Regions from separate parts of the Paenibacillus sp. JSM ZJ436 genome, predicted to be linked through region 1. Evidence: riboswitches for the same ligand, from Rfam matches in the RefSeq annotation. Region 1 holds a riboswitch; the other holds the start of a gene.
The links. A riboswitch is a leader RNA that binds a small molecule or an ion and turns the genes downstream of it on or off. The one in region 1 is predicted to bind ZMP and ZTP.
Positions count from the first base shown of each region.

Region 1 (7,979 bases):
ATGAGCGTCAAGCTGCACGGGCAGGACATCGAGGAGGATTTCCCCGAGCCCAAAACCTACCGCACCCAGGCGGCGCGGATTCGTCCGCAGAACCGTTGATGTCAGTCCAGCAGGGCGTGGCGGGGTGCCACCCTGCCTGGTTGGCAGCAGGATGAGTTTGGCGGGGATGCTCAAGATGAGATGAACCATAAAGATTCCAAAGCTGAAGGCCCCCGTGCGGGGCTTTTTTGGATGGAGAAGAAGTCTATCAAAAAATCATAGACCGCCACGTTTATCTCTCAAAGCTGCCGGACATACTGGTAGTATCATAGAGTTATCGTAAGAGAGGCGGCTGTCCAATGCAATCATCCCATCCATCCCATGATCCACTGCGTACTGCAGTCAAGCAAATTGTCGTGCTGTTATCCATCTTGTTTCTGGTTGTCATGTCCTGGGAGGAGCAGCGCATTGATGCTGCTGTCACGGAAGGCGCCATCCCGGAGGAGTCCATTCGGCTCCGCATTCTTGCTCATTCCGACGCCCCGGAGGACCAGCTGGTGAAGCAGGACATTCGTGACGCTGTCGTAATGCAGATGAAGAGCTGGGTAGGTGAGCTGGCACCGGAGAGCCTGGAGCAGGCGAAGGCGATGACGAGAAATCACTTGCCGGAGATCGAGGCGCTGGTTGCACAGGAGCTGGCTGTACGGGGCATCACGTATGCTTACCAGGTGGAGCTGGGCGAGGTCCCTTTTCCGACCAAAATGTACGGAAGAGTGATTTATCCCGCAGGTGATTACGAGGCGGTTCGCATTACACTGGGATCCGGCAAGGGCAAGAACTGGTGGTGCGTGCTGTTTCCGCCGCTGTGCTTCATCGGGGACAATGGAGATGTGAGTGCGCCAAAGGAGGCTGCAGGAACACGCACGGCTTCTGCCGAGCCCGCTCCGTCTGAGACGGCAGAGGCAGAGGCGAGTGCGCCGGAGGTACGGTTCTTCCTCTTGGACCTGCTGGCGTCGCTGTGGAGCTGGGTTAGCGGACTGTTTAAGTAGGGTGGAATATGATACACTTTCTAGCAAAAGAGTGCTTGTTCTCTTCAGCGCCGCCACTACCGCTTGTCAAGCGGCGGGGAGCGCTCAGGGTTGGAAGCACTTTTTGTGATTGAATTCGAAGAGAAAGCTTGGGATATAGATGAAGCATGAGAAATGGCAAGATGCAGCAAAAGAAAGACAGCCGCTGACAGGCGGCAAGCGTGCAACGAAGCTGTGGATGCTGGGCGGAAGCGCCCTTGATGGGGCTGAGGCTGAAGGGGGCGCTGCGGCTTTGTTCCATGCGGATTCCCGCAGACTGTCAGCTGGAAGCAGGAGAGGGCCGGAGGAGATCCTCGGCAGTGCGGATGCACCCGACACTTGTGCTCTGCAGGAAGCAGGAGCTGTGCTGGCGGCAGGCGGAACCGTCGCTTTTCCGACGGAAACGGTGTACGGGCTCGGCGCGGATGCGCGCAGCACGGCTGCGGTGGAGCAGATTTTTGCCGCGAAGGGACGGCCTTCGGACAATCCGCTCATCGTACACATTGCAGATCCGGCACAGCTGCAGGAGCTGGTGACCGGCGTGAATGACACCGAGCGGCGTCTGATGGCGCAGTTCTGGCCCGGCCCGCTGACGCTGGTGCTGCCGGTGAAGCCCGGCGCGGTATCGCCGCGGGTGACGGCCGGGCTGGATACGGTCGCCGTGCGGATGCCGGATCATCCGGCGGCGCTGGCGCTGATCCGCGCCTCCGGCTGTCCGCTGGCCGCGCCGAGCGCGAACCGCTCGGGCCGTCCCAGCCCGACGCTGGCCGCGCATGTGCTGGAGGACCTGTCGGGGGCCATCGACGGTGTGCTCGACGGCGGACCGGCAGGCGTCGGCGTCGAATCGACAGTCGTGCAGGCCGCCCCGGACGGCGCCGTTACGGTGCTTCGCCCCGGCGGCGTCACCGAAGAGCAGCTTGCCGGCATTGCGGCAAGCGTGCGGCGCGACCCGGCGCTGGCGCACGCCGGGGGCACAGACAGCCCGGCGCCCCGCTCGCCGGGCATGAAGTACACGCACTATGCGCCTCAGGGCGCGCTGTGCGTGGTCACCGGGCGGACGGCAGCTGCCGTGTCCGCCCGCATCCAGGCCGAGCTGGACGCGGCCCGCACGCGCGGGGAGAAGACCGGTGTGCTGTCGTTCGACGAGCACATCGGCTTCTACCGCGCGGACGTTGCCGTCTCGCTCGGCAGCTTGGCCGCGCCAGAGGAAGCGGCACGGCGGCTGTACGCCGGCCTGCGGCAATTCGATGAGGCCGGCGCGGCCTTCCTCCTGGCGGAAGCCTGCCCGGAGGAAGGCCTCGGTGCCGCAGTGATGAACCGGCTCCTGAAGGCGGCGGGGCATCACATCATAGATGCCGACGCCTGATCAGCGGGACGCGCTGTCCCCGCCCCGGCCCTGGCCTTCTCGCGCCCGCGATGCTTAACGCGCCCCCAGCGCTGCCCCGCCCCTAGCCTTCCCGCGCCCGCGATGCTTAACGCGCCCCCAGCGCTGTCCCGGCCCTGGCCTCCCGCGCCCGCGATGCTCAACGCGCCTACAGCACCGCCTCGGCCCTGGCCTTCCCGCGCCCGCGCGGAATGATTTCCTCCTTGTCCGCATATGGTGTACAAGACCATAGGACTTGGAGGAAAGCGCATGCTGGAGACATCTGTCCAGACCGGGCAGCTGGCCGCGATCTTGATGATGGCCGTGGCCCTGGGGCTGGATGCTTTTTCGCTGGGCATCGGAGTCGGCATGAGGGGGGTACGCCTTCGGCATGTTCTGGCTATCGGGCTCATGACGGCACTGTTTCATATGCTGATGCCTCTGCTGGGGCTCATCTTCGGCCGATATGTCGGCGCTCTGCTGGGCGAGATTACGGGGATTGCAGCGGGAGGGCTGCTCGTGCTGCTGGGCGGACATATGATCTGGAACTCTTTTCAACAGGGGGAATCCCGTCCCGTGAACCATACGACCCTGCTAGGGATGCTTCTATTTTCTTTGAGCGTCAGCATCGACTCCTTCTCGGTCGGAGTCTCCCTGGGGATGTTCAACAGCCACGCGGCATTGATCGTCAATGCCTTCGGTATTGTCGGCGGGCTGATGTCCATCTGCGGCCTGCTGCTGGGGCGGAAGGCGGCAAGCCGCCTAGGGGAATACGGCGAGCTGGCAGGGGGCGCGATTTTGCTTCTGTTTGGCTTGATGTTTATCTTTTGATACAATAACCGCAGATCTTTACAGGCGACAGGAGGCGAGAAGCCGTGACTAATATTTTATTTCTGTGCACAGGCAATACGTGCCGCAGCCCCATGGCGGAAGGCATGCTGCGCAAGCTGGCGGCCGGAAGGTCCATGAAGCTTGAGGTACGCTCTGCCGGGGTAGCTGCCGTGGAGGGCATGCCGATTTCACGTCACGCCCAGGCGGTGCTGCGGGATCAGAGCATTGAGGGGGAATTCACCTCGAAGCCGCTCAGCCGGGAGCTGGTAGCATGGGCAGATTTGATTCTGACACTGACTCAGTCCCACAAGCAGTTCGCGATTTCCCGGTTTCCGGAGGCAGCAGACAAGGTGCATACGCTGAAGGAGTTTGCCGGAGCGGATGAGCAGGTCATGCAGGATCTGCAGGAGCTGGACCGGCTCTATGTATCGGCAGAGCTGGCCCGTTCGCTCGGCGGTGCCCAGTCCAGCCAGGAACGGGAGCGCTTGATCGAGCTGCGCCAGCGGATTCCGAGCTTTGATATCTCGGATCCTTACGGCGGCTCGCTGGAGGACTATGAGGCGACGGCGGCCGAGATCCGGACCGCGCTGTTCCGCCTGCTGGACAAGCTGGAGGGAGAAGCGCGCTGAGGCTGGCTTTAGAGAGCCGGTTTTTTGCAGTCTTTCATCCTGCTGTTTATCGGAATGAGGGACGGCTGCACATCGACGTAAATGGTCCAAATGTCTCCCTTGCTTTTGGGGATGTTTTGATTTAAGATGAAGTGGAAAAAGTGAGATTCCGATGTAACTGGCGACGAAGTGGAGTAAACCACGATGGAGCATCGGAGACATACGGCCGGTCGCCTGGGCAAAGAGCATTTGTGCACGCTATGCGTGTGCAGACTGCTCTTTTTTCGTCTTTTGGCCAGACCATGGGTTATACTATAACTAGTATTTGAACCAGAGGATGAAATCACGAGGAGGTTTTTCAATCATGAGAATCGCATTGGGTACGGATCACGCCGGGATACGCTTGAAGGAAGAGATGATCAAGGTCATTCAGGAGCTGGGGCATGAGGTTGAGGATTTAAGCTGCGGCTGTGAGACGTCTGTGGATTATCCGGATTATGCTCTGCCCGTCTGCGAGCGGGTCATCGCCGGTGAAGCTGACCGGGGCATTCTGATTTGCGGAACGGGGATCGGCATGAGCATTGCAGCGAACAAGGTGCCGGGCATCCGCTGCGCATTGACCCATGATGTATTCTCCGCCAAAGCGACGCGGGAGCATAACGACAGCAATGTGCTGGCACTGGGCGAGCGTGTCGTGGGGCCGGGGCTGGCTGCGGAGATCGTAACAGCCTGGCTGAACACGGAATTCAGCCAAGGTGAGCGCCACATCGGGCGTGTAAGCAAGATTAAGGCCATTGAAGATCGGTATCTGAAAGCCTAATCCCAGGAGCCTGGAGCTTGGTGCTTCGGGGGAAGCCGAGGCTGCGGTCCTTCTAGGGATACGGCTCAACTTGGCATAAGAACACTTCCATACAATATACAGGCGGGAGGCGGTCCACTGGATGGAGCATGGGGCAGAAGTGAGAGACATGAGCTTGAAGGAGCAGACGGCGCAGGTATTGAGAGAGCTGGCGGAAGCAGCCGGTCTCAGGTCGGGCAAGGTGCTGGTGGTCGGCACAAGCACGAGTGAAGCGGCGGGCCGGCGGATCGGCACAAGCGGCGCCCTGGACATCGCGGAGCAGCTGCTTCAAGGTATTCAAGAGGTGCAGCAGGAGCTGGGCTTTGATACGGTCTATCAGTGCTGCGAGCATCTCAACCGCGCGCTGGTTATGGAGCGGGAGGTGCTGGAGCGGCTGTCCTTGAATGAGGTTGCAGCGATTCCCGTCCCTAAAGCCGGCGGCTCGATGGCCGCGGCCGCTTACCGCAGCTTTCGGCAGCCGTGCCTGGCGGAGCATGTCGCGGCAGATGCGGGGCTCGATATTGGCGAGACGCTGATTGGCATGCATCTGAGGCATGTCGCGGTGCCCTTCCGCCCTTCGCGCCGCAGCATCGGCGAGGCGAGAGTAACTGCGGCATTTACCCGCCCGAAGCTGATCGGCGGCGAACGCGCCGTGTACAGGCTGGAGAACGAGAGCGGAGCCGGTTTTTGTGATTGATGACGTTATTTACCTTACTTTTATATAAATACTATGTAGATTCAGGGAGGAAATAATTATGATGGAACATTTGCGCAAGGCCGACCCGGCTGTACTGGAAGCCATGAATCTGGAGCTTTCCCGCCAGCGCAGCAACATTGAGCTGATTGCATCAGAGAACATTGTCAGCGAGGCTGTTATGGAAGCTATGGGCTCCGTGCTGACGAACAAATACGCGGAAGGCCTGCCGGGCAAGCGCTACTACGGCGGCTGTGAGCGTGTAGATATTGTTGAGGATCTGGCGCGTGACCGTGCGAAGGAGCTGTTCGGAGCAGATCATGCGAATGTACAGCCTCACTCTGGCGCACAAGCGAACATGGCCGTTTACCTGGCTGTGCTGAAGCCTGGAGATACCGTACTGGGTATGAACCTTGCTCATGGCGGACATCTGACGCACGGCAGCCCTGTGAACGCTTCGGGCCTGCTGTACAACTTCGTTGCCTATGGCGTACAGGAAGACAGCTTCCTCATCGACTATGATGAAGTCCGCAAAGCGGCGTTCAAGCACCGCCCTCGCCTGATTGTAGCCGGCGCGAGTGCATACCCGCGGATCATTGATTTCGAAAAAATGGCTTCCATCGCAAACGACGTCGGCGCGCTCTTCATGGTAGACATGGCGCACATCGCCGGCCTTGTTGCAGCCGGTCTGCATCCGAGCCCGGTTCCGCATGCGCATTTTGTAACGACAACTACGCACAAGACACTGCGCGGACCTCGCGGCGGCTTGATTCTGTGCAAGCAGCCATGGGCGACGGCTATTGACAAGGCTGTGTTCCCTGGCTCCCAGGGCGGTCCTTTGATGCACGTCATTGCTTCCAAGGCGGTGGCTTTCGGTGAAGCGCTGCAGCCTTCCTTCAAGGAATACTGCCAGCAGGTGGTGAACAACGCGAAGGTGCTGTGCGAAACGCTGATTGAGGAAGGCCTGAACATTGTATCCGGCGGCACTGACAATCACCTGATGCTGCTTGATACCCGCAATATGGACATCACCGGCAAGGACGCGGAAAAAGTGCTCGACTCCATCGGCATCACGGTGAACAAGAACGCCATTCCGTTTGACCCGACATCTCCGTTTGTGACCAGCGGCATCCGGCTTGGTACGCCGGCAGTCACCTCCCGCGGCATGGACGAAGCTGCAATGAAGACGATCGGCAAGGTCATTGCCATGACGCTTCGCCAGCCGAAGGACGAGGAGAATCTGGCGAAGGCCGCCCGTATGGTGGCTGAGCTGACGGACCAATACCCGCTGTATCCTGAAATGAAGTACTAATCCTATATCGACTGCTATTACCAAGGCCCCGTCAGGTATGACGGGGTTTCTTGCATATTCTTTACAGAGCGGGAAACGCCGCTTTTACAGGTGGAAAACATTCATCGGTCTTGCAGGTGTAAAATCACATCCGGGAGTGATATAATAGACAAGATTTATGGAGCCACAATCCTGCTTGCAGCCCATATTGAAGAACATATAAGAACATATACGTAACCAACCGGAGGGACCTGACATGGGAAAATTGGTGATTTGTGATCACCCTTTAATTCAACACAAACTAACTTTTATACGCGATAAGCAGACCAACACGAAGGATTTTCGGGAGCTGGTGGATGAGGTCGCTACCTTGATGGCGTATGAAATTACACGCAATATTTCATTGGAATCTATTGCTGTAACGACACCGGTGGCGCAGACGGAGGGCAAGGTCATTTCTGGCCGCATGCTGGGGCTCATCCCGATTCTTCGCGCCGGGCTGGGGATGCTGGATGGCGTCGTGAAGCTGCTGCCGGCGGCGAAGGTCGGACATGTCGGCTTGTTCCGGGATCCGGAAACGCTGCAGCCGGTCGAATATTATACCAAGCTGCCAACCGATGTGACCGAGCGCGAGCTGATCGTGATCGATCCCATGCTGGCTACCGGCGGCTCGGCGATTGCGGCCATTGATGTGCTGAAGAAGCGCGGCTGCACACAGATCAAGATGATGAACCTGGTTGCCGCGCCGGAGGGCGTGAAGGCCGTGCATGATGCTCATCCGGATGTCGATATTTATGTAGCGGCGCTGGACGAGGGTCTGGATGATCACGGGTACATTGTGCCTGGCCTTGGCGATGCCGGTGACCGGCTGTACGGCACGAAGTAGCCGCCGCAAGCCGAGATATAAACGCTGTGATGCTTTGATCCATGCTTTCGCATGGAAGGTCTTTGCTGTATAGCGGGAGAAGAGGAGTTAGTCCAACATGTCCAAAATTAAAGTGATGACGATCTTCGGCGTCCGGCCGGAGGCGATCAAAATGGCGCCGCTCATTCTGGAGCTTCAGCGCCATCCCGAGCACATTGAATCTGTGGTCTGCGTGACCGCGCAGCACCGCCAGATGCTTGATCAAGTGCTGGACGTATTCGGCATCGTGCCGGATTATGATCTGAATGTAATGAAGGACCGCCAGACGCTGAATGAAATTACGGTTCGCGTGCTGGAGGGGCTGGAGCCCGTGCTGCGCGAAGCGAAGCCGGACATTGTGCTCGTTCACGGCGACACGCTGACGACCTTCCTCGCCAGCTATG
Region 1 covers NZ_JBISEO010000005.1:70,016-77,994, reverse strand. The annotation lists gene ACH6EH_RS08495 (FtsW/RodA/SpoVE family cell cycle protein) at 1-99, shown strand, start outside; gene spoIIR (stage II sporulation protein R) at 339-1,028, shown strand; gene ACH6EH_RS08485 (L-threonylcarbamoyladenylate synthase) at 1,246-2,412, shown strand; gene ACH6EH_RS08480 (hypothetical protein) at 2,388-2,660, opposite strand; gene ACH6EH_RS08475 (manganese efflux pump MntP) at 2,680-3,240, shown strand; gene ACH6EH_RS08470 (low molecular weight protein arginine phosphatase) at 3,285-3,869, shown strand; ZMP/ZTP riboswitch at 4,013-4,095, shown strand; gene rpiB (ribose 5-phosphate isomerase B) at 4,213-4,668, shown strand; gene ACH6EH_RS08460 (TIGR01440 family protein) at 4,790-5,383, shown strand; gene glyA (serine hydroxymethyltransferase) at 5,442-6,692, shown strand; gene upp (uracil phosphoribosyltransferase) at 6,928-7,557, shown strand; gene wecB (non-hydrolyzing UDP-N-acetylglucosamine 2-epimerase) at 7,655-7,979, shown strand, end outside.

Region 2 (7,979 bases), on a different contig from region 1:
CGCGCCGTACACAAATAGGGATACAATAATTGTGATGAAATGCCTTTGTTTTTGACGTAAGGTATGAAGAATTCTCGCAATGGTCATATCTGCTAGAAGCGATAATGGCAGAAGGAATAATAGAGTGAACGGAAGAAAGAAGACGTAACCGGCTGCAAATATATAACCGGTGGATGAGCTGACCTCATGACTTGGCTGGATCTCAAAGGATCTTTGAAGCGTAAAGAAGAACGAGACCATGGCCGGTGTCAAAAAAGCCGCAAGCACTTTACCAAAAGCATTCAATGTGTACCTCATAACCCCACTCCCTTTTGTACTTCATCCTTGTGCAAGCCGCAATTTATAGGAATGGAAACAATATACCATAGATTCTCAGTATTGTGAATTAAATCACTTGATGAAGGTATGAAATACATGAAGGGGTTTATCAACAAAACAAGCGTGCTGCCTCATGATGAGATCGCACGCTTGTTTGGCTTTATCATTCAGAAGGTACAATTTGCATAGCATCCAAGGCTTGCTTGGCGTGAGTTCTGGCCTGCTCTACGCTGTCCGCCGCAGACAATGCGACAGCCATCCGGCGACCGATCTTGGTCACCGGCTTGCCGAAGATCCGAACCTGGGTACGAGGCACAGCAAGGGCCTTCTCGACGCCAGTCACTTCATAGTGCTCCAGCTCGACCGCAGCCTTCAGCGGCCGACTGGCGCCAGGCGTAATCAGCTCAATCTCAGGGATCGGGTAGCCCAGAATCGCCCGGACATGAAGTGCAAACTCCGATAGATTCTGGGTAACCAGGGTCACAAGTCCAGTATCATGAGGCCTTGGGGAAACTTCACTGAAGTAAACCCGGTCCTTGGCTAGAAACAGCTCGACCCCAAATAAGCCGTAACCGCCAAGCTCATCAGTGATAGCCTGAGCAATTCTTTTGGCCTCGGCAAGCTGGTCTTCACTCATGGCATGAGGCTGCCAGGATTCAATATAATCGCCGCTTTCCTGAATATGTCCGATTGGTGGACAGAAGACGGTTCCACTGACCGAGCGAACGGTTAACAGTGTAATCTCAGATTCAAACGGGATAAATTCCTCAATAATGACTCTTCCGTTCTGCACACGGCCGCCTTCCATCGCCATATTCCAGCAGGACTGAATGTCTTCTTCACGGCGGCATACACTTTGTCCTTTACCTGAAGAGCTCATGAGCGGCTTGATCACGCAAGGATAGCCGGTTGACTTGACCGCAGCATCAAATTCTTCGTATGTGTCGGCAAACTGATACCCTGCCGTAGGCAGACCCAGCTTCTCGGCAGCCAGACGCCGAATGCCTTCACGGTCCATGGTCAGCCTTGCTGCACGCGCCGTCGGAATCACGCGGTGTCCTTCCGCCTCCAACTTTTCCAGCTCGTGGGTGGCCAGGGCCTCAATCTCCGGAACGATCAAATCCGGCTTCTCTTCCTCAATGATCTGACGCAGCCGGGACGCATCCATCATATCAATCACATAGTGCCGATGAGCCACCTGCATGGCAGGTGCATGGCCATACCGGTCTACCGCCACCGTCTCAACACCTAAACGCTGTGCCTCCAGAATAACCTCTTTGCCCAGCTCCCCAGAGCCAAGCAGCATCATTTTGCGGGTCTTTAACATGGTAATCTCCTCGCTTTGTCGAAATGATCCGGCAGAACCGAAATTACAAAAAAGAGGCAAGGAGAAAGACACTCCTTACCTCTGCCCAGGCGTACGGCGATATCCACGATGATGCTCCCCCATGGTTTCCCATGCTACGCCAGTTACATCTCCGTGCTGAATTATAGTTCTATCATACGTATTTTAGAGTCATCCCGCAACTATTAAGACAACTGACTCCTATTCTTTGTATAATTGTTCTACTCAAAAAGTGAGTTCATGCTTACTCCTCGTCATACTCCACGTTGTGGTATACCTGCTGCACATCCTCCAGATCCTCAAGCGCATCGATCAGCTTCTCGAATTGTGGAATGGAATCCTCGGGCAGGCTGACATAGGTTTGAGGCAGCATGCTCAATTCAGCAACCGTAAATTCAGTAACGCCGGCTTGCTTCAGCGCCTCCTGGACCTCGTGATACTGATCCGGCTCTGCGTAAATAATGACGACATCATCCTCTTCCACGATGTCACGCACTTCGATGTCGGCCTCCATCATAAGCTCGAACACCTCGTCCAGCGATTTACCGGTCATACCAAACACGGCCGTGGAGTCGAACATATAAGCTACCGATCCGCTGACGCCCATATTGCCGCCATTCTTGTTAAATGCAGAGCGGACATCTGATGCCGTCCGGTTCACGTTATTCGTCAGCGTATCGACAATGACCATAGCGCCGTTGGGACCGAAGCCCTCATAACGAAGCTCTGTGTACGTTTCTTCGCCGCTGCCCTTTGCTTTATCCAATGCCCGATCAATAATGGCTTTAGGCACGTTATAGGTTTTGGCCCGCTCCAGAACGACCTTCAGCGCTCGGTTCGACTCTGGGTCCGGCTCACCCTTCTTTGCAGCCACATAAATTTCTACGCCGAATTTCGCATAAATCCGGCTCGTATTTGCATCCTTAGAGGCTTTCTTTTCCTTAATATTATTCCATTTGCGACCCATACCGCTCCCGCTTTCTCTATGAATTTAAATCTGTTAGATTACCCTTCAAAAGGGTAGGTCCAAAAGCTTTCCACACCAAATCGCAGAACCATATCTTCTCGGGACAGCTTCTTGTCGCCCACGAGCTCCGGGGCTTGAAACTGCGAACGATGTGCTGTAATCGATTGGATCTTCTGATCTATATATTCCTCAACATCCTGATATACATCAGGCTCTCCAATGTAATCCCGACAGCCGTTGGAGAATGCAAGGCAATGCACCTCGGGGCGCTCATCCTTCGGCAGTCTCTGAATCGTCCGGATAACAGAAGCCCCTGTAGCATCATGATCCGGATGAACGCTGTATCCGGGATAGAAGGTAATCACCAGCGATGGCTTTACCTCATCCAAAAGCTTCTTCATTTCACCGTCGATCACTTCCGGCTCTTCAAATTCCACCATCTTATCATGGAAGCCCAGCATTCTTACATCCTGTATTCCGATCGCCTTACAGGAATCCTCCAGCTCCAGCTTACGAATGGCCGGAAGCGTAATCCGATTGGCAAAGGGAGGCACCCCCATGTTCCGGCCCATTTCGCCAAGCGTAAGACAGGCATAGGTGACCTGCCAGCCCTCGTGAATTAGCTTCGCCAATGTCCCGGAAGTGCCGAAGGCTTCATCGTCCGGGTGCGGAAATACAACCAGGACCCTTTTTGTCATCATGTCGTTCATCTCCTGTTCCTTAAAAAGGCTCCTGGCTGAGCTGCAATGCAACTACCAGTTTGCCCTGCGTATCATGGCCTGCCAAAATCAGGCGTTCTTTATCGCTCTCCTCAAAGTGCGTGAGTCCTTCCGCGTAAACCCAGCCCTCTTCGGTCTTCAAGCCAACCCGGTAGGGTCCTGCTCCAGAAATTTTTCCACTGGAATAGCACACCTTGGCATTGGTTATAAAATTAGCCGCAGGATGTCGGGAGCTGTCCACATGCGCAGCATATGCACCTGTAGTCAGCTCCAGATGGACGTAAAGTTCCTGATCCTGCAGCTTGTTCAGCATCTGCTGTACTTCTGATAAATTAATAAGCTCCATGGTACCCTCCGGCTCAAGTAAGTTAGTTCATGTTCAAGTGCGAATATGACTATTCTATCACATTTAAGCCGAGATGAAAAAAGGTTCAGGACGCCTCCTTGGAATGACTAAATGGCCGGCATGACGTTACCGCCGCAGACGGGAATGTACGCGCCTGTCGTAAAAGAAGCCAGATCTGATGCAAGAAAAGCCACCATATTGGCAATTTCCTGATCCGTACCCCGGCGCCGCAGGGGAACCTGCTGCTCATAAGAGGCGTTATGCTCTGTGCCTTGATCCCGATCCCGGTCACTGACCGTCCATCCCGGGGCGACCTGATTGACCGTAATCCCCTGCTCCCCGACCTCCTTCGCCAGTACGCGATAGACGCCGTCCATCCCTCTTTTTCCAGCGGTGTACGCTGATTGGTTCGGGAAATTCTGCATGGAGCATTCCGTATTGATCCCGATAAACCTTCCGTAACCTCTCTCGGCCATGGAAGGAATAAAGGCTTTGGCAAGATAAACGCTCTGCATCACACAGCTGTCGAACTGACTCTGATAATCACGGGGATCCTGCTCTAGAACCGAGGTCCAGGCGTACTGCTCGACAGCATTGGCAACCGTAATATCTGGAAGCCTGCCCAGACTGGCTTGAATCTGCTCCTTCATCTGCATCACGGATTCCTGACTCGTAATATCTCCTTGAACGATCATTGCTTTTCTTCCGGTCTGCAGAACCTCCTGAAGCAGCTGATTCGCTTTCTCCGCATTACTCCGGTAATGAATGACGATATCAGCTCCGCACTCCGCGAGTGTAGAAATCATTACCCGACCGAGCTGGCCCGTACCCCCAGTGACCAGAGCCATTTTTCCTGTCAAATCAATACGCATATTTCCCTCTCCCTTACATGTGAAATAGAATGCCGCCGTGCTAGCTTTTTAAGCCCCATGGCGCTTCAACCAGGTGTACACATCCCACAGATGCTTGATCGCAGTAAGCACTAACAGGCTAAAAAAGATCCAGGCCGCGGCAAACGCCACCGAAGAAAACAGCATCATCACGGTAAAAAAAGCAAAGGATTCCGTCCGCTCCAAGATCCCGGGGTTATAATGAAACCCTTTTATGCCTGAATTCTCAATCACATTTCCTGTCACCAAAAAGGTTGTCACCACGACCAGAATTCCAGCCAGGCTCAAAATTAACGGTGCATTTGCACCGGGATACGCTAGAACCAGGGCGGACATCATCGCCCCTTCAACGATACGATCAAACACAATATCCAGCACATTGCCCCATTTGGAGGGCTTGGTCATGCGTGCAATGGTTCCATCCACAGCATCCAGATAGCCGGAAAGCCATAACATCACAACAGCGGCAGCCGGATAGCCAGCCAGGAACACGGCGGCACTGCCGACTCCGAGCGTCATTGCGATCCAGCTGACCGCATTCGCCGACAGGCCGGCTTTGTGAAGGACGATGGCGCCCCAATGAATGATCGGCTGAACGGTATTTCTAGCATAAGAGTCCAGCATTTTCTCCCCTCCTTCTTACATGGGAAAGCACCACAGCTCATCCCGATTGTATTGAATGCCTAATCGCTGACCGGGAACATGCTGCACCAGTCCGGGCAGCTTCATCACCAGGTGCTCGTCTTGAGCCTCCAGCTCCAGCAGCGTATGGTCTCCTCGAAAAGAAACACGCCGCACCTCTCCCTGCACCGGAGATGAAGAATCCAGAATCAGCCATTCGGATCTTAATGCAGCCTGAACCGGTCCATCACGTAATGAAGCCAGTGAGGGATGAAGCGGCAGCTCTCCAAACAGGGTACGCACCCGGCTTCCCAGCTTGATCCCTCTCAGCCTGTTGTCCATCCCCATAAATGCCGCTGCCCACGGGCTTGCCGGACGATAGTAAAGATCCTCCAAGGTCCCGTACTGCTCTCGCTTCCCCTGATTCACCAGGAGAAACCGGTCGCCCAGCGTCATGGCCTCTTCCCGGTCATGCGTCACCATGATCATTGGAACCTCACGCGTACGCTTGAGATCTGCAAGCCAGCTGCCCATCTGCCTGCGAAGCAGCGGGTCCAGCTGGCTGAATGGCTCATCGAGCAGCAGCAGCTCCGGCTCAATGATCAATGACCGGGCCAGCGCTGCGCGCTGCTCTTGGCCACCGGATAATGAAGACAAGGACCGCGAGTAAAAGCCCGCAAGTCCCACCTCCGCCAAGAGCTGCTCCGCTTTGGCTTTTCTTTCCTTCGGCTTTACGCCCTTCAGCTTTAATCCGATTTCAACATTATGTCCGACGCTTAAGAACGGCAGCAGGTAAGGCTTCTGAAAGATCATGGACAACCCCCGCTTCTCCGGTGGAAGCTGATGAATACGCCGGCCGCCCATGATGATGCTGCCCCGCTCTGGATGAAGAAGACCGGCCAGCAGCTGCAGCAGCGTTGATTTTCCGCTTCCCGAAGGTCCCAGGATCACGAGCAGCTGTCCTTTCTCCAGCGTAAAGGATTGTTCGGCCAGAGTAAACGATGAGCTGTAGCTGCAGCCGATACCGGACACCTGCAGGAACGGCTCTTTTGTAATGGCGGTCATGCCGCTTCCCCCTTTTCAGCAAATTGATCCACCTGTGTTTCTCTTGCACTGTAGATCACAACCAACAACGCAGGAATAACAAATACCATGCTTAAAGCTCCCATCAAACTGTAATCGCCGCTAGAAAGTGTGCTGAGGAGCAGCATCGGCAGTGTAATCAAGCTTCCCCCGCCGATGAACAGCGTAAATAAATACTGACTCCAGGAGTTCAGAAAGCTGAACAGAATACTCAGCGTGAGCACCGGCTTCAACAGGGGCAGCTCAGCCTGAACAAACGACTGCCAGCGCGTGGCACCCAGCAGGCGCAGCTGCTTCTCATATCCGGAATCATAGCCGGCATAGAAGCCGTATAGCAAATAGATCGAGTATGGCGCTGCCGGAATAAGATGAGCAAGCAGCACACCCAGCCAGCGGTCAGACAGCCCGATCTGAAGAAAAAACACATGTACTCCGACCGCAATGGCAATGCCGGGAATCAGAATGGGGGCAATCAGTGCGAGGCGAATCCAGCGATTCCCCCATTGAATATACAAGCCGAGAGCTCTTGCTGCCGGATACGCAACCAGCTGCGAGATCACACTTGTCGCTGCTGCAAGCCCCAAACTGTTCAGAATGGAGGTCCATACCTGGGAATGAGACGAGAACACATAGGACCATGCACGGAGACTAAAGACTGGCAGCAGCTCCGGAAACCGCCATTGCAGCGAGAAGGACCAGATCAGCAGCGGCACGAACGGAAGAATAAACACGGCCAGCAGCAGGAGAAAGACCCCGGCATAGCCGCTCCTTTGCTTAAGACTGCTGTACCGTATGATGTTCACCCCATTTCAAGTATAAAAACACTAACACCACACTAATCATCGTAATGACCATGTTGATCGCCATCGCTTCCGGGCGATAGGTCAAATCCGGATTGGTATAGGCCTCATAGGCAAGAATCGGCAGAGCCGGCTGACTGACCGACCCTAATATGTACGGCACCTCAAAGGAACCAAAGGTATAAGCAAATACAATGATTGATGAAGACAATAACGGCGGCAGCATGAACGGAAATGTCACCAGCCTGAAGCGCTGCCAGGAGGATGCGCCAAGAAGCCGCAGCTGACGCTCGTACGGCAATACCCAGGCTTTTAATATACTGATAATGGATACCGCAATGAAAGGAACTTCCTTCCATATGTACTCCAGTATAATGCCGGCGCCCACTTGATCCTGTACCAGCACCGGAAATGCAGCCGGCTCTTGAATTATGCCTGCCCAATATGCCAGTCTCGACAAATACCCGCTCTGACCTAACAGCATCCAGATCGCCATCGCTCCCACCACATGAGGCAGCGGCAGATTAAACTGAATCAAGAATTGCAGCCACTTGCTCTTGTTCACATATCTTCTCAGCCAAAGTGCCATAAGTACCGCCAAGACGGCGGAGATGAGCGTAGAGAACAGAGATACCATGAGAGAGAAGCTGAGAGAGCTATAGAAGATTCGCGACACGAACAGCTCCCGGTATACATCCAGAGACAGCTCCGTTTGGCCGATCAGCGGAACATAGCCCAGGCTCTGTTCGCCCGTAATCCACAGTCCTGCACCAACAGGCACCAGAATGACCAATACGGAGGGCAGGAGCATCCCCGCGAGGAGCCAGAGGCGAGCTTTTTTACTTTTGGAATAAAACATACTTCCTCCAGCCTTCCTCCAACGCCTGATT
Region 2 covers NZ_JBISEO010000001.1:456,496-464,474, forward strand. The annotation lists gene ACH6EH_RS02270 (hypothetical protein) at 1-297, opposite strand, end outside; gene purT (formate-dependent phosphoribosylglycinamide formyltransferase) at 482-1,645, opposite strand; ZMP/ZTP riboswitch at 1,722-1,802, opposite strand; gene ACH6EH_RS02280 (YebC/PmpR family DNA-binding transcriptional regulator) at 1,908-2,630, opposite strand; gene bshB2 (bacillithiol biosynthesis deacetylase BshB2) at 2,669-3,328, opposite strand; gene ACH6EH_RS02290 (YojF family protein) at 3,351-3,695, opposite strand; gene ACH6EH_RS02295 (SDR family NAD(P)-dependent oxidoreductase) at 3,803-4,567, opposite strand; gene ACH6EH_RS02300 (CDP-alcohol phosphatidyltransferase family protein) at 4,616-5,209, opposite strand; gene ACH6EH_RS02305 (ABC transporter ATP-binding protein) at 5,225-6,271, opposite strand; gene ACH6EH_RS02310 (ABC transporter permease) at 6,268-7,092, opposite strand; gene ACH6EH_RS02315 (ABC transporter permease) at 7,064-7,948, opposite strand; gene ACH6EH_RS02320 (ABC transporter substrate-binding protein) at 7,929-7,979, opposite strand, start outside.
Region 2: it holds a riboswitch for ZMP and ZTP, as region 1 does, so the genes downstream of both, purT (formate-dependent phosphoribosylglycinamide formyltransferase) here and rpiB (ribose 5-phosphate isomerase B) in region 1, are expected to answer to the same signal.